DNA from 4 places in the Streptomyces sp. NPDC023481 genome. Region 2 is predicted to be linked to each of the others. Evidence: riboswitches for the same ligand, from Rfam matches in the RefSeq annotation. Region 2 holds a riboswitch; each other region holds the start of a gene.
What was found. A riboswitch is a leader RNA that binds a small molecule or an ion and turns the genes downstream of it on or off. The one in region 2 is predicted to bind cobalamin.
Positions count from the first base shown of each region.

Region 1: it holds a riboswitch for cobalamin, as region 2 does, so the genes downstream of both, ACZ3ZD_RS26065 (cobalamin biosynthesis protein) here and ACZ3ZD_RS31395 (CoA-acylating methylmalonate-semialdehyde dehydrogenase) in region 2, are expected to answer to the same signal.
Region 3: it holds a riboswitch for cobalamin, as region 2 does, so the genes downstream of both, metE (5-methyltetrahydropteroyltriglutamate--homocysteine S-methyltransferase) here and ACZ3ZD_RS31395 (CoA-acylating methylmalonate-semialdehyde dehydrogenase) in region 2, are expected to answer to the same signal.
Region 4: it holds a riboswitch for cobalamin, as region 2 does, so the genes downstream of both, nicT (Nickel transporter NicT) here and ACZ3ZD_RS31395 (CoA-acylating methylmalonate-semialdehyde dehydrogenase) in region 2, are expected to answer to the same signal.

Region 1 is NZ_JBVHJE010000014.1:196,189-201,979, reverse strand. It holds gene ACZ3ZD_RS26090 (alpha/beta hydrolase) at 1-47, opposite strand, end outside; gene ACZ3ZD_RS26085 (class II aldolase/adducin family protein) at 178-894, opposite strand; gene ACZ3ZD_RS26080 (lysozyme) at 1,097-1,954, shown strand; gene ACZ3ZD_RS26075 (inorganic phosphate transporter) at 2,098-3,351, shown strand; gene ACZ3ZD_RS26070 (hypothetical protein) at 3,385-3,612, shown strand; cobalamin riboswitch at 3,752-3,914, shown strand; gene ACZ3ZD_RS26065 (cobalamin biosynthesis protein) at 4,019-4,963, shown strand; gene ACZ3ZD_RS26060 (cobyric acid synthase) at 4,960-5,791, shown strand, end outside.
Region 2 is NZ_JBVHJE010000019.1:181,220-187,010, reverse strand. It holds gene ACZ3ZD_RS31400 (acyl-CoA dehydrogenase family protein) at 1-687, opposite strand, end outside; gene ACZ3ZD_RS31395 (CoA-acylating methylmalonate-semialdehyde dehydrogenase) at 695-2,218, opposite strand; cobalamin riboswitch at 2,446-2,619, opposite strand; gene ACZ3ZD_RS31390 (ECF transporter S component) at 2,681-3,505, opposite strand; gene ACZ3ZD_RS31385 (ABC transporter ATP-binding protein) at 3,502-5,148, opposite strand; gene ACZ3ZD_RS31380 (energy-coupling factor transporter transmembrane component T) at 5,145-5,791, opposite strand, start outside.
Region 3 is NZ_JBVHJE010000004.1:561-6,351, reverse strand. It holds gene aceB (malate synthase A) at 50-1,642, shown strand; gene ACZ3ZD_RS10295 (3-hydroxybutyryl-CoA dehydrogenase) at 1,639-2,508, shown strand; cobalamin riboswitch at 2,701-2,919, shown strand; gene metE (5-methyltetrahydropteroyltriglutamate--homocysteine S-methyltransferase) at 3,087-5,405, shown strand; partial or broken gene ACZ3ZD_RS10285 (histidine phosphatase family protein) at 5,458-5,618, shown strand; gene ACZ3ZD_RS10280 (hypothetical protein) at 5,644-5,791, opposite strand, start outside.
Region 4 is NZ_JBVHJE010000004.1:16,367-22,157, reverse strand. It holds partial or broken gene ACZ3ZD_RS10395 (PepSY domain-containing protein) at 194-730, shown strand; gene ACZ3ZD_RS10390 (ArsR/SmtB family transcription factor) at 1,012-1,419, opposite strand; cobalamin riboswitch at 1,500-1,689, shown strand; gene nicT (Nickel transporter NicT) at 1,717-2,826, shown strand; gene ACZ3ZD_RS10380 (superoxide dismutase) at 2,963-3,610, opposite strand; gene ACZ3ZD_RS10375 (Fur family transcriptional regulator) at 3,707-4,228, shown strand; gene nicT (Nickel transporter NicT) at 4,660-5,791, opposite strand, start outside.

The DNA of each region.
Region 1 (5,791 bases), on a different contig from region 2:
GCCAGGGCCGCGGTGAGTGCGGTGGCGGTCGCCTTCACAGTGCGCACGGCACCAGTGTCGGTGGGGTGACGTCCGTCGGCCAGCGGAAACGCCGACCGTGCGGGCGCGGGCGGTTTCGGCACCGCCGGGAGGCCGCGCCGCCACCTGGCGCGGAACGGGTTGCTGCTCGGCAAGGGGTCACCTCCGTTGGCCGTATCCCTTCAAGCGTTCCCCCGCCTCGCGGAGTTGTGCCTCCGTCAGCAGGGACGGCGTCAGGCCCGGCACCGAGGACGCCGTCAGCCACAGGCGGCACATCCACTCCAGCTGGGCGGTGCGGTCGTAGGCCTGGTCGAGGGTGGCGCCGTAGGTGATCGTGCCGTGGTTGCGCAGCAGGCAGCCGGAGCGGCCGGCGAGGGCGCGGAGCATGCCCTCGGCCAGTTCGTCGGTGCCGTAGGTGGCGTAGGGGGCGACCCTGACCGGGCCGCCGAGGGCGCCGGCCATGTAGTGCACCGGGGGCAGCTCGGCGACGAGCGTGGAGACCGCGGTCGCGTGCACGGCGTGGGTGTGGACGACGGCGCGGGCGTCGGTGGTGCGGTAGACGGCGAGGTGCATGGGCAGCTCGCTGGTCGGCACGAGGGTGCCGAGCACCTGGCGCCCGGTGAGGTCGACGCCGGTGATGTCGGCGGGGGTGAGCCGGTCGTAGGGGACGCCCGACGGGGTGACCAGCACGAGGTCACCGGTGCGCGCGGAGACGTTGCCGGAGGTGCCGACGACGAGCCCCTCGACGACGGTCCGGCGCGCCGTCGCGACGACCTCCGCCCACAGCCGGGCGACGTCCTGCCGCCCGGCCCCCTCACCCGCCGGGTCTGCCGCCCGGTGTGCCTCGTCGTCCGTGTTCCGCAGCGGTTCGGCCATGCCGTGATCCTGCCAGCCGGATCACCGGTGAGCGGGTCGGATCGGCCGCTTCCGCGGGGAGACCGTACGGCCGAACGGGCGGATCCAGTGATGAAACGCCCGAAATCCGCCCGTATGCGGCGATCCCCGGGCCTTCAATGGCCTCTCTTGCCCACGGGACGACCGCCGCCGCCCGCGGTCGTCCGCCACCCCGGGGAGACGCATGGCCCGTGAACGCACCCTTGTCCGCCGCCGCGCCGGTGTTCTCGTGGCGGCCACCGCGGCCCTCGCCCTCGCGGGCACCGCGCCCGCGTCGGCCGGCCCGGCGGGACCCGGGGCACCGGCCGGACCGGTCGGGACGGCCGGGACGGCCGGGACCCAGGCGGTCGGCCTCGCACGGCCGGACGGGATCCTGCTGGCCGCAGGAACGTCACTGCCCGCCGGTCTGCCCCGGGGGCACGACGTCTCGTCGCACCAGAAGCGCGTCGACTGGGCCGCCGCCGCGGCGAAGGGCGCCCGGTTCGCGTACGTCAAGGCGACCGAGTCCACGACCTACCGCAACCCCTACTTCTCCGGGCAGTACTCGGGCGCCCGCACGGCCGGGCTGCTGCGCGGCGCGTACCACTTCGCCCTGCCCGACCGGTCCTCCGGCACCCGGCAGGCCGCGTACTTCGTGCGGTACGGCGGCGGCTGGCGGGCGGACGGCTGGACGCTGCCGCCCGCGCTGGACATCGAGTACAACCCGTACAGCACGCGGCACAAGTGCTACGGGCTGGGCAAGGCCAGGATGGTGCGCTGGATCCGGTCCTTCAGCGACGAGGTCAAGCGGGAGACGGGCCGCCGCCCGGTCATCTACACCACGACCCAGTGGTGGAAGCTGTGCACCGGCAACAGCCGCGCCTTCTCCGCCTCCAACCCCCTCTGGATCGCCCGGCACGGCACCTCGCGGCCGGGGGCGCTGCCGGGCGGCTGGCACTACTGGACGTTCTGGCAGTACGCCGGCGCGGGCAGGCTGCCGGGTGACCAGAATCTCTTCAACGGCTCCCTGAGCCGGCTGCGGATCCTGGCGCGGAACCGGTAGCCAAGGGGCGTCTGGGGCGAGGGGGCCAAGCGGAATCTCTCGCGCGCGTTACTGACACCCCCACGCCCGTCCCAGTTCATCTTCCGTTCACCCAGGTTGCCTACGTTCGACCCGCCAATGACCTCGAACGATTGCCTGGGTAAATGGAAAGCTTCTCGCTGATCCTCGCGATAGTGGTCGTCACCGCTCTCGCGTTCGATTTCACGAACGGTTTCCACGACACCGCGAACGCGATGGCCACCACCATCTCCACAGGCGCCCTGAAGCCGAAGATCGCGGTCACCATGTCGGCCGCCCTCAATCTGGTGGGCGCCTTCCTCTCCGTGGAGGTCGCGAACACGATCTCCAAGGGTCTCGTCGACGAGACCGGCATCCGTCCCGAGGTCATCTTCGCCGCCCTGGTCGGCGCGATCCTCTGGAACCTGCTGACCTGGCTGGTGGGCCTGCCCTCCAGCTCCTCGCACGCCCTGATGGGCGGCCTGGTCGGCGCCACCGTCGCCTCCGCCGGCTTCGGCGCCGTCCACGGTGACGTACTGGTCACCAAGGTGCTGCTGCCGGCCGTCGCCGCGCCGATCGTGGCGGGCCTGGCCTCGCTGCTGGCCACCCGGTTCTCCTACGGCATCGGCGGCACCGCGGACGGCGAGGCCACCCGCAAGGGCTACCGCGCCGGCCAGATCGCCTCCGCCGGCCTGGTCTCCCTGGCCCACGGCACCAACGACGCCCAGAAGACGATGGGCATCATCACCCTCGCCCTCGTGGCCGGCGGCTCGCTCGCCCCCGGCTCCAACCCTCCCACCTGGGTGATCCTCTCCGCCGGCCTGGCCATCGCGCTCGGCACCTACATCGGCGGCTGGCGCATCATCCGCACCATGGGCAAGGGCCTGACCGACCTGGAGCCGCGCCAGGGCTTCGCCGCGCAGACCAGCGCCGCGACCGCCATCCTGGCCTCCTCGCACCTCGGCTTCTCCCTCTCCACCACGCACGTCGTCTCCGGCTCGGTGATGGGCGCGGGTCTGGGCCGCAAGGGCGGTGTGGTCCGCTGGTCCACCGCGACGCGCATGTTCGTCGCCTGGGCGCTGACCCTGCCGGCCGCCGCGCTGGTCGGCGCCGGTGCCGAGTCCGTCACCGGCCTCGGTGACTGGGGCACCGCCGCCGTCGCCGTCTTCCTCGTCGCCGCGAGCGCCGCGATCTGGAAGATCTCCCGCCGCGAGGTCGTCGACCACACCAACGTGGTCGAGGAGCCCGACGAGCCGGCCGGTGTGGTCACCACCGCCATCGCCGCCGTGATCCCGCCGCCCACCGGCACGGTCGCCCCCGACCTGGGCCTCACGTTCCCGCAGCAGACCACCGCCCCCGCCGAACCGGCCCCGGCCGGCCCGCCGGCCGCCACGGTCTGACCCCGCGTCACGGTTACTGAAGGAAGCATCCCCATGAAGATCGACTGGGCGGCCCTCGGCTCCGTCTTCGGCGTCAGCCTCGCGTTCACCGTGGGCCTGGTGGCCCTGTTCACCCTCGGCATCAACGGCCTGGCCCGGCGCGAGAAGGCCGCGGCCCAGGGCGGCTCCGCCGGGCTGGCGGTGACCGGTGCGTACGTGTGCTTCGCGGCCTGCGCGGCGGCGGTGGCGTACGGCATCCACCTGATCGTCGCCAAGTCCTGACGGCCTCGTCCACCTCATCGCCGCCACACCCCGACGGTCCCGGACCGTCCCCCAGGCCCTGCCGGGCGCCCCCTCCAGCGGGGCCCGGCAGGGCCTGGGCGTGTCGGCGGTGTGGGCCTCAGCACAGTCCGGCGTCCCAGGTCAAAGGCAGGTTGACGGTCGTTTGGGGCGCGTGGTGGACTGCCTGGGCCAACTACGGCGGCAGGAGAGGAAGCCGGTGCGAATCCGGCGCGGTCCCGCCACTGTCACCGGGGAGACGAACCCCGGGAGCCAGGAACTCTCACCGTCGATTCACGTCGTATTACCAGGGCGCGGACACCCTGAGTGAGGACACATATCGCCATGCCCGGCTGCCGAACGACGACCCCTACCAGGCCCGTTCCCGTCCCCACGGCCGGCTGAACCGATGGGTGCCGATCGCACGTACGCGTACGGCGCCGCCGCCGGCGTCCTCGGGGACCTGCTTCTCGGCGATCCGCGCCGCGGGCATCCCGTCGCCGCGTTCGGCCGGGCGGCGGGCGCCGTGGAAGGCGCGTTGTGGCACGACCACCGTGGCTGGGGCGCCCTGCACACCGCCCTGTGCGCCGGCGGCTCCGTCGCACTCGGCGCGCTGGCCGCGCGTGCCGTACGCCCCTCCCCTGCCGCCTCCGTCGCGCTGACCGCCGCCGCCACCTGGGCCGTCGTGGGGGGCACCTCGCTGGTCCGGGAGGCCCGCGTGATCGGGCGTGCCCTGGAGTCCGGGGACGTCGAGGCGGCTCGGGCGCGGCTGCCCCATCTGTGCGGCCGGGACCCGCAGTCGCTGGACGCCGACGGGATCGCCCGGGCCGTGGTCGAGTCGGTCGCCGAGAACACCTCCGACGCGGTGGTGGGCGCCCTGGTGTGGGGCGCGGTGGCCGGGGTCCCGGGGCTGCTCGGCTTCCGCGCGGTCAACACCCTGGACGCGATGGTGGGGCACAGGTCGCCGCGTTTCCGGCGGTTCGGCTGGGCCTCCGCCCGCCTGGACGACGTGGCCGGCTGGCCGGGGGCCCGGCTGACCGCCGTACTCGCCGCCGCGTCCGGACCGGATCCGCGTGGCGCCCTGCGCGCCTGGCGGGCGGACGCGCGCCGGCACCCCAGTCCCAACGCCGGGCCCGTGGAGGCCTCCTTCGCGGGTGCCCTCGGCGTCCGCCTGGGCGGGACGCTCTCCTACGGCGGCCGGGTCGAGCACCGCCCGGTGCTCAACGGCGCCACCGGACGGCCGGTCCGGGTCACCGACATCGACCGGGCCGTACGGCTCTCCCGCCGGGTCGGCCTGCTCGCCCTCGGCAGCACGCTTCTCGCGCGCCGAATCCTGAAGGGACGCGGCAAGTGAACGGTGGTCTCCTCGTCGCCGGCACCACCTCCGACGCCGGCAAGAGCGTCGTGACGGCCGGCATCTGCCGCTGGCTGGTCCGCCAGGGCGTGAAGGTCGCGCCGTTCAAGGCGCAGAACATGTCCCTCAACTCGTTCGTGACGCGCGAGGGTGCCGAGATCGGCCGGGCGCAGGCGATGCAGGCCCAGGCCTGCCGGGTCGAGCCGACCGCGCTGATGAACCCGGTGCTGCTCAAGCCCGGCGGCGAACAGAGCAGCCAGGTGGTGCTGCTGGGCAGACCGGTGGGCGAGCTGAGCGCGCGCGGGTACCACGGCGGGCGCCAACAGCGGCTGCTGGGCACGGTGCTGGACTGCCTGGCCGAGTTGCGGGGCACGTATGACGCGGTGATCTGTGAGGGGGCGGGCAGCCCGGCCGAGATCAATCTGCGGCGGACCGACATCGTCAACATGGGGATCGCGCGGGGCGCGCGGCTGCCCGTGCTCGTCGTCGGCGACATCGACCGCGGGGGCGTCTTCGCCTCCTTCTTCGGCACGGTCGCCCTGCTCTCCCCCGAGGACCAGGAGCTGGTCGCCGGCTTCCTGGTGAACAAGTTCCGCGGCGATGTCGGCCTGCTGGAGCCCGGCCTGGACATGCTCCGGGACCTCACCGGGCGGCGGACGTACGGCGTGCTGCCGTTCCGGCACGGGCTCGGCATCGACGAGGAGGACGGGCTGCGGGTGTCCCTGCGGGGCACCGTACGGGAGTCCACGGTCACTCCCCCGGTCGGCGAGGACGTGCTGCGGGTCGCCGTGTGCGCGATCCCGCTGATGTCCAACTTCACCGACGTGG
Region 2 (5,791 bases):
CTCGCCCTCGCGGCCCAGGAGCCGGCCGGCGGGCAGTCGTACGCCGTCCAGGACGACCTGGCGGGTCGGCTGGGCGTTCCAGCCCATCTTCCGTTCGTCGGGGCCGAAGGTGAGCCCGGGGTCGTCCTTGTCGACGAGGAAGGCCGAGACGCCGTCAGGGCCGGCGCCTCCGGTACGGGCCATCACGACGTACACCTGGGAGGCGCCCGCGCCGGAGATGAACTGCTTGACGCCGGTCAGGACGTAGTGGTCGCCGTCGCGGACGGCCCTGGTGGTCAGCGCTGCCGCGTCGGAACCGGCGCCCGGTTCGGTCAGGCAGTAGCTGGCGAGGTCGTCCATGGCGCAGATACGGGGCAGCCACCGGTCGCGCTGGGGGTCGTCGCCGTAGCGGTCGATCATCCAGGCGACCATGTTGTGGATGGAGAGGTACCCGGCGATGGACGGGCAGCCGGAGGCGAGGGTCTCGAAGACGAGCACGCCGTCGGTGCGGGTGAGGCCGGAACCGCCGGACTCCTCGCGGACGTAGACGCCGCCGAGTCCGAGCCCGGCCGCCTTGCGCAGCACATCGACGGGGAAGTGCTTGTCGCGGTCCCAGTCCAGGGCGTGCGGTGCCAGGTGGTCCTGGGCGAAGTCGAGGGTGGTCTCGACGAGGGCCTGCTGGTCCTCGGTGAGCCAGGTGGTGGTCATACGGCACTCAGCCCATCGTGGGGATCGTGAAGCTCGCGCCCTCGCGCAGCCCGGCCGGCCAGCGGGAGGTGACGGTCTTGGTGCGGGTGTAGAAGCGGATCGAGTCCGGGCCGTGCTGGTTCAGGTCGCCGAATCCGGACCGCTTCCAGCCGCCGAAGGTGTGGTAGGCGACCGGCACCGGGATGGGCACGTTGACGCCGACCATGCCGGTGTTCACACGCCGGGTGAAGTCCCGGGCCGTGTCCCCGTCGCGGGTGAAGAGGGCGACGCCGTTTCCGTAGGCGTGCTCGCTGGGCAGGCGCAGGGCCTCCTCGTAGTCGGCGGCGCGCACGACCGACAGCACGGGCCCGAAGATCTCCTCCTGGTAGATGCGCATCGCCGGGGTGACCCGGTCGAACAGCGACGCCCCCGCGAAGAAGCCCTTCTCGTGACCGGGAAGCACGAAGCCCCGGCCGTCCACGACGAGTTCGGCGCCCTCTGCGACACCGAGGTCGATGTACTCGCGGACTCTGTCGACGGCGTCCCTGCCGACCAGCGGGCCGAAGTCGGCCTGGGGGTCGTCGCTGCGGCCGATGCGCAGCGCGCCGATGCGCTCCTTCAGCCGGGCCACCAGCGCGTCGGCGGTGTCCTCGCCCACGGGGACGGCCACGGAGACGGCCATGCAGCGCTCGCCCGCAGAGCCGTACCCGGCGCCGATCAGGGCGTCCACCGCCTGGTCGAGATCGGCGTCCGGCATCACGATCATGTGGTTCTTGGCGCCGCCGAAGCACTGGGCACGCTTGCCGTGGGCCGCGGCGGTCGCGTAGACGTGCGCGGCGACGGGTGTGGAACCGACGAAGCCGAGGGCGGCGACGCGGGGATCTTCCAGGAGGGTGTCGACCGCTTCCCTGGCGCCGTTGACGACGTTGAGGACGCCGGCCGGCAGGCCCGCCTCCAGGAACAGTTCCGCCAGCCTGAGGGGGACGGAGGGGTCGCGCTCCGAAGGCTTGAGGATGAAGGCGTTGCCGCAGGCCAGGGCGGGCGCGGCCTTCCAGAGGGGAATCATCGCCGGGAAGTTGAACGGTGTGATGCCGGCGGCGACTCCGAGCGGGGCGCGCAGGGAGTGCACGTCGATGCCGGTGCCGGCGTTGTCGGTGAACTCGCCCTTGAGCAGATGCGGGATGCCCGCGGCGAACTCCACGACCTCCAGACCGCGCTGGATGTCACCGTGGGCATCGGCGATGGTCTTCCCGTGCTCGGACGACAACAGCCGGGCGAGCGCGTCCTTCTCCTGTTCGACGAGGTGCAGGAAGCGCAGCAGGACGCGGGCGCGGCGCTGCGGGTTCCACCCGCCCCACTCCCGCTGTGCCTCGGCGGCGACGCTGATCGCCGCCTCGGTCTCGGCCCGGTCGGCCAGCGGCACGCGTGCCTGGACCTCGCCGGTGTTGGGGTCGTACACGTCGCCGTGGTTCCCCGAGGTTCCCGGGGTGTGCCTGCCATCGATGAAGTGGGTCAACTCACGTACGTTGGCGGAGTCGTTCGGACGGATCATGGGTGCCTGCTCTCGTCAGGTGCGGGTGATCCGGGATGGCGCGCCGAACCGGCACACAGGGACGCGGTGGCGTGCACGTGTGTGCGGGGGCAGCGCGAGAACGCGTATGGCGGGCGAACCGTCAGGCGGTGACGACGGGAATGCGGCGTGAGTGACGCCGGCGGCCGAGTCCGCCGGGATCGTGAATACGCAGCGGTGCCATGCGTGTCAGCTCCATCCTCGTGGACAACACGGAACATCCCGCGGCCGGTATCCTGACTCCCGGATCAGCGCGCGCCGTCCGCCTTCCCGACATCCAGCTCGTCAGTGGCGTCCTGCTCGACGGCGTACTCCCCGGTCACAGTGGCGGGACCGTGCCGGAATCACACCGGCTTCCCTGCACCGCGGGCCTACCCCTCGAATATATAGTTGGACGTCCTAGTAAATCCACCCCCGTAGCCCGGGTTCCGGTGGTGTTCGAGGTCAGCGGGGCTCGGATGCGGCCGTCCGGGGGGCCGCGAAGCGCACCGGCGCCCGGAAGCGGGCCTTGCGGGCGGCGCGCCGGAAGGTGGTCAGGACGGCGGGTCCGGCCAGCAGCAGGCACACGAAGTTGGTGACCGCCCGGCCGGTGTCCCAGCCCAGCGAGGTGGCCAGGTCGAACGCGACGTAACGGTGCCACTGCTCGGTGAAGGGCAGGCCCGGGAGGTAGGCGATGGAGCTGTTGGGGTCCAGGGAGAACGGCCAGAAGGAGAGGTTGAGCAGGAAGCCGAAGAGGTAGCCGGACAGCGAGCCGTACATGGCCAGCATCAGCACCTCGCGCCGGCCGCTCGCCCTGGGCAGGAACCCGGCGAGCATCCCCACGAAGGCGCAGCCGAACATCTGGTACGGCATCCACGGCCCCACTCCCCCGGTGATCAGGGCGGAGGCGAACAGCGACGTGCAGCCGAGGACGAAACCGAAGCCGGGGCCGTAGACCCGCCCCGCCAGGACCAGGACGAAGAAGACGGTCTCGATGCCCGCCGTTCCGGCGCCGAGCGGGCGCAGGGCGGCGTTCACGGCGGAGAGTACGCCCAGCATGGCGAGCGCCTTGGAGTCGATGCCGCCCTCGGCGATCTCCGAGAGGACCACGCACAGGACGAGCACCAGCAGGACGCCGAAGATCAGCGGGGGCGCGTAGTTCGAGCCGAACGTGCCCGGCGCGACCACGAACGGCCAGAAGAAGGCGACCAGTCCGAGGAGGGCGGCCAGTCCCATGACCACGCCGACGCGTGGGGTCAGCCGGATGGCGGCGCCGGTGCGTGGTTTCATGGGCGTGCTCCCTCGTCACAGTGGGTGGCGAGCTCGTGTGCCACTTGGTGCACCGTCAGGAACGGCAGCGGGGAGAGGATCTTCGCCGTCTGCGGGGCGAAGGTCGGCGAGGAGACGATGACGTCCGTGGTCGGGCCGTCGGCGACGACATCGCCCTCGGCCATCACCACGACGCGGTCTGCGGCACGGGCGACGAATTCGACGTCGTGCGTGGAGACGACGACCGTACGGCCTTCCGCCGCGAGGGCGTCCACGATGCCGATCAGTGCCGTCTTGGCCTGGTAGTCCAGACCCCGGGTCGGTTCGTCGAGCAGGACGACCCGGGGCGCGGCCGAGAGCTGGATGGCGAGGACCAGCGCGAGTTTCTGCCCCTCGGAGAGATCTCGGGGATGGATGGCGTCGTCGATGCCCGGCGCGAGCCGGTCGAGGAGGGCGCGCGCCTTCGACTCGGTACCCGACTCGGCGTCGGCCTGGTCGAGTTCCTGTTTGACGCTCTCCAGGTAGAGCAGGTCGGCCGGGGTCTGCGGAACCAGCCCGACGAGCCGACGGGCCTGGGCCGGCGGTACCGAGTGAGGGTCCGTACCGCCGGTGTCGCCGGTCACCCGCACGCTTCCCGCCCGGCGCGGTCCGGAGCCCTGCAGGGCCCACAGAAGGGAGGATTTTCCGGAGCCGTTGCGGCCCATCAGCGCGGTGACCTCACCCGCGTGCAGGTCGAGGTCGACTTCGCGAACGGCGGCGACACCCCGGTAGGCGACCGTGATGCCGCGCGCGCTCAGCAGCCGTGTCCGTTCGCCGTCCGTCAGCGGGGACCGCACGGGTACGGGCGCACGGTCGGCGAGCGTGGCCCGCAGTGGTGCGGCGGCGCGGCGGGCGTCACGGACGGACAGCGGCAGCGGTGACCACTTCGCGGTCCGGCCGAGTTCGACGATCGGTGGCGCGATCGTGGACGTCCGCAGGATCTCGGCGGGGGTGCCGATGCGGGCGCGGCCGTCGCCGGGCAGGTGGATGACGCGGTCCGCGTACTGGACGACGCGTTCGAGGCGGTGCTCGGCCATCAGGACGGTGACGCCGAGGTCGTGGACGAGCCGGGTGACGGCGGCGAGGACCTCCTCGGCCGCGGTGGGGTCGAGGGCGGACGTGGGTTCGTCCAGGACAAGGACGCGCGGGTGGGCGGTGAGGACCGAGCCGATGGCGACGCGCTGCTGCTGGCCGCCGGACAGTTCGTGCAGCGCCCGGTGGCGCAGGTCGGCGAGGCCGAGCAGGTCGAGGGTCTCCTCCACACGCTTGCGCATGGTCGTGGCTGGAACGGCCAACTGCTCCATCGCGTAGGCCAGTTCCTCCTCCACCGTGTCGGTGACGAAGCCGTCGGCCGGGTCCTGGCCGACGACGCCGACGACGTCGGCGAGTTCACGCGGGGGGTTCTCGGCGGTGTCACGGCCGTCGACGGTGACGCGGCCGTACAGGGTGCCGCCGGTGAAGTGCGGCACCAGCCCGTTGACGGCACCGAGGAGCGTGGACTTGCCGACGCCGGTGTGCCCGACGACGAGGCACAGCTCGCCTTCCTCCACCGTGAGATCGACGTCGCGCAGGGCGGGCTCGGCCGCGTCCTCGTACTGGACGGTGACCTGGTCGAAGGTGATCACGGTGTACCGGCTCTCTGGGCGGGGCTGGGCGGAGGGGCGAGGAAACCGGCCGTTCCGGCGAGGAGGACCGCCGCGGTCGGGACGAGGGGAAGCTCCGGCCAGGTCAGCGGGTAGTAGGTGGGGTTGAGCTGGGCCGGGTCGTAGCCGAGGTTGCTGAAGAGCAGGATCGCGGACAACACTCCGCTGCCGACGACGGCCCACTCGGGCAGGCTCCAGGGATCGGGCCGGTACACGGTGCGGGTGACGCGCCGGCCGCCGAGTCGCAGGCCCGCGACGCACAGGACGGCTCCGACGGCCATCGCCGGCAGCCCCAGGAGCGCCGGCGCCGAGGCGTCGAGCAGCCCGTACGCCCCCGCGCACAGCCCGCACATGCCCAGCAGCATCAGGGCACCCGTGACGCGGCGGGAGCGCCGGGTGGCGGTGCCCGCCCGGCCGTAGCCGCGCGCGTCCATGGCGGCCGCCAGCCGCAGGGAGCGTTCGAGCGCGTCTTCCAGGACGGGTACGACGATGCCGCGCAGCGCCTTCATCCCGTGTGTCCGTGCCGCGCGCAGCTTCTTGGCGCGGCCGACGCGTTGCACGCTCTGCACGAGCTGCGGCGCCACACTGATCGCGACGGTGACCGCCACTCCGAGTTCGTACAGAG
Region 3 (5,791 bases), on a different contig from region 2:
ACCCCCGCTCCCCGAACCCGCCCACTCCGCCCCGCTCGCAGGAGAAGCGATGTCCACCAGTGCCCTGACCCGCCACGTCCGCGTTCTCGCGCCCGCGGGCGAGCGTCACGACGAGATCCTCACACCCGCCGCCCTGGACTTCCTGGGCCACCTGGCCGCCGCCTTCGGTACCCGCCGGAACGACCTGATGAGGGAACGCCGCCGGCAGGTCCTGCGCCTGGCCTCGGGCTCCCCGCTCGACTTCCCGATGGTCACCTCCGCCATCCGTGCCGACCCGTCCTGGCGGGCCGCACCACCCGCGCCCGGGCTGAGCGACCGGCGCGTCGAGATCACGGGCCCCCCGGACCGCCGGATGACGGTCAACGCCCTCAACTCCGGGGCCGCGGTCTGGATGGCCGACTTCGAGGACGCCACCGCGCCCACCTGGAACAACGTCATCAGCGGGCAGCTGAACCTGCTGGACGCCATCGAGCGCCGCATCGACTTCACCACCCCCGAGGGCAAGGAGTACCGGCTCGGCGAACAGCTCGCCACCATCGTCGTACGGCCGCGCGGCTGGCATCTCGACGAGGAGCACCTGGAGTACGACGGCCGCCCCGTGCCCGCCGCGCTCGTCGACTTCGGCCTGTACTTCTTCCACTGCGCCCAGCGGCAGATCGACGCCGGGCAGGGCCCGTACTTCTACCTGCCCAAACTGGAGAACCGCTACGAGGCCCGGCTCTGGAACGACATCTTCGTCACCGCCCAGGAACTGCTCGGCATCCCGCGCGGCACCGTCCGCGCCACCGTTCTCATCGAGACGATCACCGCAGCGTTCGAGATGGAGGAGATCCTCTACGAGCTGCGGGAGCACAGCGCCGGCCTCAACGCGGGGCGCTGGGACTACCTGTTCAGCGTGATCAAGACCTTCGGCCACCGCACCGACTTCCTCCTGCCCGACCGCGCCAAGGTCACGATGACCGCCCCCTTCATGCGCGCCTACACCGAACTCCTCGTCAGCACCTGCCACAAGCGCGGCGCCCACGCCATCGGCGGCATGGCAGCACAGGTGCCGGACAAGGACCCGGCCGCCCATGAGGCCGCACTCGCCAAGGTGCGGCTGGACAAGGAGCGCGAGGCGGAGGACGGCTTCGACGGCTCCTGGGTCGCCCACCCCGGCCTCGTCCCCGTCTGCCGCGAGGTCTTCGACGACGTCCTCGGCGAACGCCCCCACCAGCTCGACCGGACACGCGACGACGTGGAGGTGACGGCGGTCGACCTGCTGTCGGTGCGCCGCATCAGCGGCCCCCCGACCATGGAGGGCGTTCGCACCAATGTCGCCGTCGCCCTGCGCTACTTCGCCGCCTGGCTGCGCGGCCAGGGCGCCGTCGCCCTGTACGGGCTCATGGAGGACGCGGCGACCGCCGAGATCGCCCGCGTGCAGATCTGGCAGTGGCTGCGCCATCGGGTGGTCGACCGGGAGACGGTCCTCGGGCTGCTCGACGACGAGGCCGCCGCGCTCGGCGCCGCATACCCCTGGGCAGATGTCCAAGCGGCCCGCGCGCTGTTCGAACGAACCGCTCTGGCAGCCGAGGTGCCGCTCTTCTTCACCCCTGACGCCTACACCCGGCACCTCGTGCGCCGGACGGAGGCCAGGGCGTGAGCGGGGACATCGGGCGCATCGGCGTCGTGGGTGGCGGTCAGATGGGCGCCGGTATCGCCGAGGTCTGCGCACGAGCGGGGCTGGACACCGTGGTGTGCGAGGTCGACGCCGTCGCGGCCCGAGCCGCGCGGGACCGGGTGGCGGCCTCCCTCGACCGCGCCGTCCGGCGCGGCAAGCTGGAGGAGTCCGCCGCGCGGAACGCCCTCACCCGCCTCGTCTTCACCGGCGACCTCGAAGACCTGGCCGACCGGCAGCTCGTCGTGGAGGCCGTGGTGGAGAACCCGGACGCCAAGACCGAGGTGTTCGCCGCCCTCGACAAGATCATCGAGGACCCCGCCGCCGTCCTCGCCACCAACACCTCCTCCCTCCCGGTCATGCGACTCGGCATGGCCACGAGCCGCGCTGACCGGGTCGTAGGACTGCACTTCTTCAATCCCGTCCCCGTGCTGCCACTGGTGGAGGTCGTGACCTCGCTGCACACCTCGGCCGACACGACCGCCACGGTCGAGGATTTCGCGGCCCGCGTGCTCGGCAAGACCGTCATCCGTTCCCAGGACCGGGCCGGCTTCGTCGTCAACGCGCTGCTCATCCCCTACCTGCTGTCGGCGATCCGCATGGCGGAGTCAGGCTTCGCCACGGCCGCCGACATCGACACCGGCATGGAGCTGGGCTGCGCCCACCCGATGGGCCCGCTGAAGCTCGCGGACCTGATCGGACTGGACACCGTCGCCTCGATCGCCGAATCGCTCTACGACGAGTTCCGCGAGCCGCTCCACGCGCCTCCACCGCTGCTCCAGCGGATGGTGGAGGCCGGACTCCTCGGCCGGAAGACCGGCAGAGGGTTCCACACCTACGAACCGGTCTGAGGGCCCGGTACGGCGCGGGCCGAGGGACCCGCGCCGCCGCAGGGGATGAGGGTCCCCGGGCGGCGTGACAGGGGAAGGGCGGGAAGCGCGTGTGCGGCGGGCTTCCCGCCCTGTGCCCTGCCCGGCGCGCATCGGTCCGCCTCACCGTCCGGATGGTGGACGTCCTGCTCCCTTGTCCGACGGTGGCCCCGTAGGGTGGCGGGTGCAGCTGGTTCGCCCCGTCCGCCAGGCGGGATGCGTCGTAAGAGGGAACCCGGTGGGAATCCGGGACTGCCCCGCAGCGGTGAGCGGGAACGACCGCCGTCATACGCACTGGGCCCGGGAGGGCCTGGGAAGCGACGGCCAGTAGGAGTCCTCCTCGGTGAGGACGTGCCCGCGAGTCCGAAGACCTGCCAACTGCCCGCGCCCGGACCACTCGTGCGCGGACATCCCGGTGACCTCGAGGGCGGGTCGGCGACATACCGGACGGAGGACCGCGCCGTGCCGCGCGAGTTCGTACCCGTCCGGGTCCGTCACCCCTTCGCGCTCTCGTCCCGTCACCAGGGATCTCAGGGATTCATCTCGCGAAGGAGATCTCCGTGACCACCAAGCCCGCAGCCGCGGCAGCACGGTCCACCGTGCACGGCTACCCCCGCCAGGGACAGAGCCGGGAACTGAAGAAGGCGATCGAGGGCTACTGGAAGGGGCGCGTCACCGCCGACGCCCTCCGTGCCACCGCCTCGGAACTGCGCCGTACGAACTGGCGGCAGCTCGCCGAGGCCGGCATCGACGAGGTGCCCACCGGCGACTTCTCGTACTACGACCACGTCCTGGACACCACCGTCATGGTTGGCGCCGTCCCCGCACGCCACCGGGAGGCGGTCGCCGCCGACCCGCTCGACGGCTACTTCGCCATGGCCCGCGGCACCCAGGAGGTCGCACCGCTGGAGATGACCAAGTGGTTCGACACCAACTACCACTACCTCGTCCCCGAACTCGGCCCCGACACCGTGTTCGCCGCCGACACCACCAAGCAGGTCACCGAGCTGAAGGAAGCCCTGGCACTGGGCCTCACCGCCCGGCCCGTGCTGGTCGGCCCGGTCACCTACCTCCTCCTGGCCAAGCCCGCACCCGGCGTACCGGACGACTTCGAGCCGCTCACCCTGCTGGACCGGCTGCTGCCGGTGTACGCCGAAGTCCTCGCCGACCTGCGCGCCACGGGCGCCGAGTGGGTCCAGCTGGACGAACCCGCCCTCGTCCAGGACCGCACCCCGGCCGAACTCGACGCCGGCGGCCGCGCCTACCGCGACCTCGGCGCCCTCACCGACCGGCCCAAGCTGCTGGTCGCGTCCTACTTCGACCGGCTCGGCGAAGCCCTGCCGGTACTGGCCAAGGCACCGGTCGAGGGCCTGGCCCTGGACTTCACCGAGGCCGCCGCCGCCAACCTCGACGACCTCGCCGCCGCAGGCGGTCTGCCCGGCAAGCGGCTGGTGGCCGGCGTCGTCAACGGCCGCAACATCTGGGTCAACGACCTGGCCAAGTCCCTGTCCACCCTGGGCACCCTGCTCGGACTGGCCGACCGGGTCGACGTCTCCGCGTCCTGCTCCCTGCTGCACGTCCCGCTCGACGCCACCACGGAACGGGACATCGAGCCCCAGATCCTGCGCTGGCTCGCCTTCGCCCGGCAGAAGACGCGCGAGGTCGTCACCCTCGCCAAGGGCCTCGCCCAGGGCACCGGCACGATCACCGCCGAACTGGCCGCCAACCGCGCCGGCCTCGCCTCGCGAGCAGGCTCGCCCATCACCAACGGCCCCGCCGTACGCTCCCGCGCCGCCGCCGTCACCAACGCCGACGCCCGCCGCTCCCAGCCCTACGCCGAACGCACCGCGGCCCAGCGCGCCCACCTCCGCCTTCCCCTCCTGCCGACCACGACCATCGGCTCCTTCCCGCAGACCGGCGAACTGCGCACCGCACGGGCCGACCTGCGCGCCGGGCGCATCGACACCGCCGGCTACGAGGAGCGGATCAAGGCGGAGATCCAGGAGGTGATCGCCTTCCAGGAGAAGGCCGGACTGGACGTCCTCGTGCACGGCGAGGCCGAACGCAACGACATGGTCCAGTACTTCGCCGAACAGCTCACCGGCTACCTCGCCACCCAGCACGGCTGGGTCCAGTCCTACGGCACCCGCTACGTCCGCCCGCCGATCCTCGTCGGCGACATCTCCCGCCCCGAGCCGATGACCGTCCGCTGGACGACGTACGCCCAGTCGCTCACCGACCGCCCGGTCAAGGGCATGCTCACCGGCCCGGTCACCATGCTCGCCTGGTCCTTCGTCCGCGACGACCAGCCCCTCGCCGACACCGCACGCCAGGTCGCCCTGGCGCTGCGCGACGAGGTCGGCGACCTCGAAGCAGCCGGCACCTCGGTCATCCAGGTGGACGAACCGGCGCTACGCGAGACTCTCCCGCTGCGCGCCGCCGACCGTCCGGCCTACCTGGCCTGGGCGACCGAAGCCTTCCGGCTCACCACCAGCGGTGTGCGGCCCGACACCCAGATCCACACGCACATGTGCTACGCCGAGTTCGGTGACATCGTCCAGGCCATCGACGACCTCGACGCCGACGTCATCAGTCTGGAGGCCGCCCGCTCCCACATGCAGGTCGCCCGCGAACTCGCCGCCCACGGCTACCCGCGCGAGGCCGGACCCGGCGTCTACGACATCCACTCCCCGCGCGTTCCGAGCGCCGAGGAGGCCGCCGACCTGCTCCGCACCGGGCTGAAGGCGATCCCGGCCGAACGGCTCTGGGTCAACCCCGACTGCGGCCTGAAGACCCGCGGCTGGCCGGAGACCCGCGCCTCCCTGGAGAACCTGGTCTCCGCCGCCCGCACCGTCCGCGGCGAGTTGCCGGACGCGTGACCTGACCGGACACTTCGGTGGGCCGGGACGCCGTGAGCGTCCCGGCCCTGATGTCTTCGAGCCGGAGGTGGAGCGGACGGCGATCACTGCGGCGTGGGACATACCCGCCGCTGTCTTCTGGCGCCTCGATGTGCCTCCCCTTACGGTGACCGGCTCAGCGGCCGGGCCGGGCGCTGGAATCTGCGGCTCGGGCGCCCCTTGGCCGTGCCGGACGTCGGCCAGGGCTCGTCACCGACATTCAGGACGCCGGATCCCGGTGCCGGCGCAGCAACGCCGCCAGCTCGCAGCGGAGGCAGGAGCCAGTGGCATCTGACTGAGTGGAACTGCGGAGACAGGGCGTCGACGATCTGTGGGCCTGCCCGGTGCAGTCCTCCCCCTGTGAGGCG
Region 4 (5,791 bases), on a different contig from region 2:
GCGAAGGCGGCCCGCATCGGCCGACTCCCTGTTCCAGTCGCAGCGCAACGCCGAGGAGTCCCACCGAGTCGGCCGGGCCGTGCATGCGGTCCGGCCGGCCTATGACGTCCACTACCTCGGCCGGCCCCGGCGTTCACAGGCCACTGGGTGCTCCACATCACACCAACGGCGCGGAACTCACCGTTCCGATCAACCGACCGATGAGGTGAGACCCGTACGCCCCGGGAGCAGCGCCCCCGTCCGTCGAACCGCCCACCACCGCCCCACCCCACACGGCCGGCGATTCAGGCGGGTCCGCCCAGGCAGCGGCCCCAGCCAGGACTCGATCGCCGTCGACCCGGCCACTGGCAAGGTCACCGACGTCCTGCGCTTCGCCGACTACCCGATGCCGGCCGAGCTCACCCGGTGGGGCATCGACGCCCACACCGGCACCCTGTTCGGCCTCGCCAACCAGATCGCGCTGGCCGTCCTCGCCCTGGCCCTGGTCCTGCTCACCCTCTGGGGCTACCGCATGTGGTGGCAGCGCGGCCGCGGCTCCGCCTTCGGCCGCCCGATCCCCCGCGGCGCCTGGCGGCAGGTACCGGTGTACGTGCTGGTGCCCGGCGCAGCGATGGTCGCCGTGGTCGGCTACTACGTCCCGCTGCTCGGGATCCCACTCGCCGCCTTCCTCGTCGTGGACCTCCTCCTCAGCCGAATCTCTCGCCGCCGCACCGGGCACGCACACGCCTGAACCGACCGGCCGGAGCGACGACCCCACGCCGCACGCCGCACGCCGCACGCCGCCGGGAGGAGTTCCATGAGGGGCAGGTGAACACCAACTCGTCCACAGCCGGACGTGGCGAAAGCTGCATCAGGAAATTCGCCGCCCCAGCCCGGAATCCGTCCTTCTGGTGCCGACTGCTGGACAGCGGAAAAGGCTTCGGCGAATGCGGTCCATCAACACTCCTCCCGGTTCAAGAGCCGCTGTTGGCCCTGTCCGAGACCGGCGGCAATGGCGCGCAGCTGCGATCCTTATCGTGGTCCTGCGCCACTTGCTCCTCGCGACATTGTGCTGTCGGCGCTTGCATCGTGTGACGTGCAGTGGCTCAGCAACGCGGCGAGGGAGCCGTCGACGAGGCGGTAGCGCACGACCCTACCGTCCTTCTCGCCCTCCACCGCGCCCGCGGCCCGCAGCAGACGCAGGGCCTGGGACACGGCGGTGTCCCGCATCCCGGTGACCACGGCGAGGTCAGAGACGGCGATGGGGCCCGCCTCGTGGAGGGCCAGCAGCAGGGACAGGCGTCCGGGATCGGAGAGCAGGGAGAAACGGTCGGCCCAGGCGCGTACCCGCCCGGGCTCGCCGACGGCTGCGATGGCGTCGCAGACCCGATGGCCGTCGATGGTCCGCTGCCCGGCACGTTCCGCGGGGACGAGATGCATGGGCCCATCATCGCAGTCACCGGCACCCTGCCTCCATACCTCATCAGTTGTGCAGCCTTGCAGCCGCGACCTCCTGCCTTCTAGGGTGGGCGGGCCGTGGTGTTCGGGAAGACCGGTGACAGTCCCTCAGGGACTCAGTCCGGAGCGGCCCTCGCCACTGTGATCGGGGAGTTCCCGCCCCAAGCGTTGCCACTGGCCTCACGGCCGGGAAGGCAGGGGCGGGCGCGATGACCCGTCAGCCAGGAGACCGGCCACGGCAGCACGAAACTGATCCACGAGGTGCTGGAGCGTGACCGTATGACCCTGTCCCCAGGCGTGCCCGAAACCACCGCCGCCCCTTCCTTCCGCTGGCGCCGCGAGGACACCGTCCGAACCGCCGGCCTCCTGGCTGTCATCGTCGCCCTGCACGTGGTCGCCTTCGGCATCCTCTTTTTGCTCGTCGTGCCGCACCACTACGAGGTCGGGACCAAGGCGTTCGGGGTGGGTCTGGGCATCACGGCCTACACCCTCGGTATGCGGCACGCCTTCGATGCTGACCACATCGCCGCGATCGACAACACCACCCGCAAGCTGATGGCCGACGGCCAGCGGCCGGTGTCGGTGGGCTTCTGGTTCGCGCTCGGCCACTCCAGTGTGGTGGTCGCCATGGCCGCGCTGGTCGCCGGCGGCGCGAAGCTCGCCGGCACCCTGATGAACGACGGCTCCCACACCCACCAGGTCCTCGGCACCGTCGGCACCACCGTCTCCGGAGGGTTCCTGTACCTGATCGCCGCCCTGAACCTGGTCGCTCTGGTCGGGATCGCGCGCGTCTTCAAGGCGATGCGAGCCGGACGTTACGACGAGGCGGAGCTGGAGGCCCACCTGGACTCGCGCGGCTTCATGAACCGCATTCTGGGCCGGCTCACCAAGTCCATCCGCCGTCCCGGCCAGATGTTCCCGCTCGGCTTCCTCTTCGGCATCGGCTTCGACACCACCACCGAGGTGCTGCTCCTCGCCCTGGCCGGTAACGGCGCCGCGGCCGGCCTTCCCTGGTACGCGGTCCTGTGCCTGCCGCTGCTCTTCGCGGCCGGTATGAGCCTGTTCGACACCCTGGACGGAACCTTCATGAACTTCGCCTACCAGTGGGCGTTCTCGAACCCGGTCCGCAAGGTGTTCTACAACCTCACCATCACCGGCCTGTCCATCGCAGTGGCCTTCTTCGTCGGCACGATCGAGCTGGTCGGGGTGCTGCACGACAAGCTGGGCCTCAGTGACGACGCCTCCGGCTGGATCGCGGGCCTGGACCTGGACAACGTCGGCTACGTCATCGTCGGCCTGTTCGTGGTGGTCTGGGCCGCGGCCATCGGCTACTGGCGGCTGGCCAAGGTCGAGGAGCGGTGGAACGCTCGTACCGCGGACGCAGGTTGACCTGACTCGGGCGGGCGCCGGCCACAGAAAGGCTCCCGCAAGGATCTGCCTTGCGGGAGCCTTTCGTTGTACCGCCTGCCGACGTGAAGGGTGAGAAGACGATCACGAGGCAGGACGCCTGAGGTGTGCTACGGCGTCACGGCTTGAGCAGCAGGCTGTCGCCGCGCTCCTTGGCGGCGGCGTAGCGCTTGGCCACGTCCTGCCAGTTGACGACCTGCCACATGGCCTCGATGAAGTCGACCTTCTGGTTCTTGTACTGCAGGTAGAAGGCGTGCTCCCAGGCGTCGAAGACCAGGACCGGGGTCGAGCCCTGGCCGACGTTGCCCTGGTGGTCATAGACCTGCTCGACGATGAGGCGGTCGCTCAGCGGCTCGTAGGCGAGCACACCCCAACCCGAACCCTGGGTGGTGGCCGCGGCCTTGGTCAGCTGGGCCTTGAAGCCGGCGAAGGAGCCGAAGGACTCGGTGATCGCGTCCGACAGGTCACCGACGCCGTCCTGGGCCAGGGGCTCGCCGCCGCCGTCCTTCGGGCCGGTCATGTTTTGCCAGTAGATCGAGTGCAGGATGTGGCCCGAGAGGTGGAAGGCCAGGTTCTTCTCCAGCCCGTTGATCGAGCCCCACGACTCCTTGTCCCGCGCCTCGGCCAGCTGCTCCAGCGTGTCGTTGGCGCCCTTCACGTACGCCGCGTGGTGCTTGTCGTGGTGCAGCTCGATGATCTCCGGGCTGATGACCGGGGCGAGCGCCGAGTAGTCGTACGGAAGTTCCGGGAGCGTGTAAAGCGCCATGTCCAACGTCCTCCGACGTTATTGCGAGTCGTATGCAGGTGCACGCTAGCAGTAAGAACGGTACCTTGCGATCAGGCGTTGGACCTAGGACCTCGCATGTCGCGCCGGCGCCATAAAGGCAGCCCGTGCACCCGACTCCTCGACCGCGGCGAGAAAGGCAGACACGTGACCGCGACTCCGCCGTCGGCCCACCATGGCTCGGCGACGCCCTCGGAACTCCCCACGCTGCTACGTCTCCACGGCCTGCGCTGCACCGCCAGTCGCCTGTGTACCCTCAGGCTGCTCTCTGCATCGGGAGCCCACCTCTCGTCCGCGGAGGTCTGCAGCGAACTACGTCGGCTGGCCGTGCCGTTCGACCAGGCGACGGTCTACCGAACCCTGGAGACCCTGACCGACGCCGGCCTGACACACGCGGTCCACGGACCGGGGCCCAAGCGTTATGGCGTCAGCTCCGAGCCACACCATCACACGGTGTGCGAAGCATGCGGCCAGGTGGGCGATCTGGCGGCCGATCACCTGAAGGACGCCGTGGAGCGGATCGCGGAACTGGCCGGTCTTCACGTAGGCGCGGCTGGTTCGCTGCTTTTGTACGGCCGATGTGCCCGCTGCAGCGGGTGAAGGCGCGGGCGCCCGAGTGGAGAATTTCCAGCTCGGGCTGAAGCTCGTGTCAGCCTTGGGCAGTGACGACCAGCTGCTCGTTCCTCGCTCAGGACATACACGGCAACCAGAGCGTGAACGGCCTTGCGATCGCAGGAAGAGTGGCTCCGCGGAGAACTTGCCTAAGGTTCGCGCCCGGTTGAGGAGATGGATCTCCCCCATTCAGTGGCCGAGGCGCACCGCTGGCGGTGGGCCTCGTCAGGGTGTCGTCGGCGAACGTGATGTGCGACTCGACCTGCATTCTGTCGATCCTCGCGCCCGGCCGGGGCCCCATCGGTCTCCGTCGCGAGCAGGGCGACCACGGCATGTCGGGCGACGCCGATGACGATCGTCCGGCTCCACCGAACGGAGAGCGACGCCGGTCGGTGCGAGCCGACGCCGCCAGAGGTCCCCTACTCGGCGGCCTGCTGCGCCGGCACCGCGCCGGCCATGCCCGCCTCCCACTTCTCCTCGATGCGGCCGAACTTCCACACCGCGAAGGCGAAGACCCAAGTGGCGAAGAACAGGCCGACGATGACGTAGCCGACGATGTTCAGGTCGAGGCCGGAGATCCAGTCCCAGAACGCGCCGTGAAGGTCGGCCTGGTCCGCCACCAGGCCCAACAGTTCGACCGTGCCGATGATGAGCGCCACCGCTACTGACAGGCCGGTCATGGTGAGGTTGTAGTAGACCTTGCGGACCGGCTTGGAGAACGCCCACTCGTAGGCGAAGTTCATGAACGAGCCGTCGATCGTGTCGAGCAGCGACATGCCGGCCGCGAAAAGAATCGGCAGGCACAGGATGGCGTACCAGGGCAGCCCGGCAGCGGCGCTCGAGCCGGCGAGGACGAGCAGCGCCACTTCGGTCGCGGTGTCGAAGCCGAGACCGAAGAGGAGGCCCACCGGGTACATCTGCCACGGCCTGGTGATCGTCTTCATCGTTCGCCCGAGCAGGCGGTTCATAAACCCGCGATTGTTGAGCTGCTCCTCCAAGGCGGCCTCGTCGAACTGGCCGGCACGCATCTGCCGGAAGACCTTCCAGATACCCACCATGATCATCAGGTTGATGATCGCGATGAGGTAGAGGAAGGTCCCGGAGACGGTCGTGCCGATCCAGCCGGTGATGTCGTGCAGCTCGGAGTTGTCGTTCTCGACGGGACCGGCCAGCGCCTTTACGCCGAGAGAGAGCAGGAACGCGAGGCCGAAGACGACCGTGGAGTGGCCGAGGGAGAACCAGAAGCCGACCGACAGCGGGCGCTTGCCCTCGCCCATCAGCTTGCGGGTGGTGTTGTCGATCGCCGCGATGTGGTCGGCGTCGAAGGCGTGCCGCATGCCAAGGGTGTACGCGGTCACGCCTATGCCTATGCCGAAGGTCTGCTTGCCCAGGCTGTAGTGCTCGGGCGCGACCAGCGCCACCAGCGTGAACCAGCCGATGACATGCAGCGCCAGGATGAAGGCCGCCATCCCGCCGACGCTCGCCCACTCCTTGCGGGTCATCGCGGTACGGATGCGGTGCCACGAGATGCCGCGAACCGCGGCCGGAGCG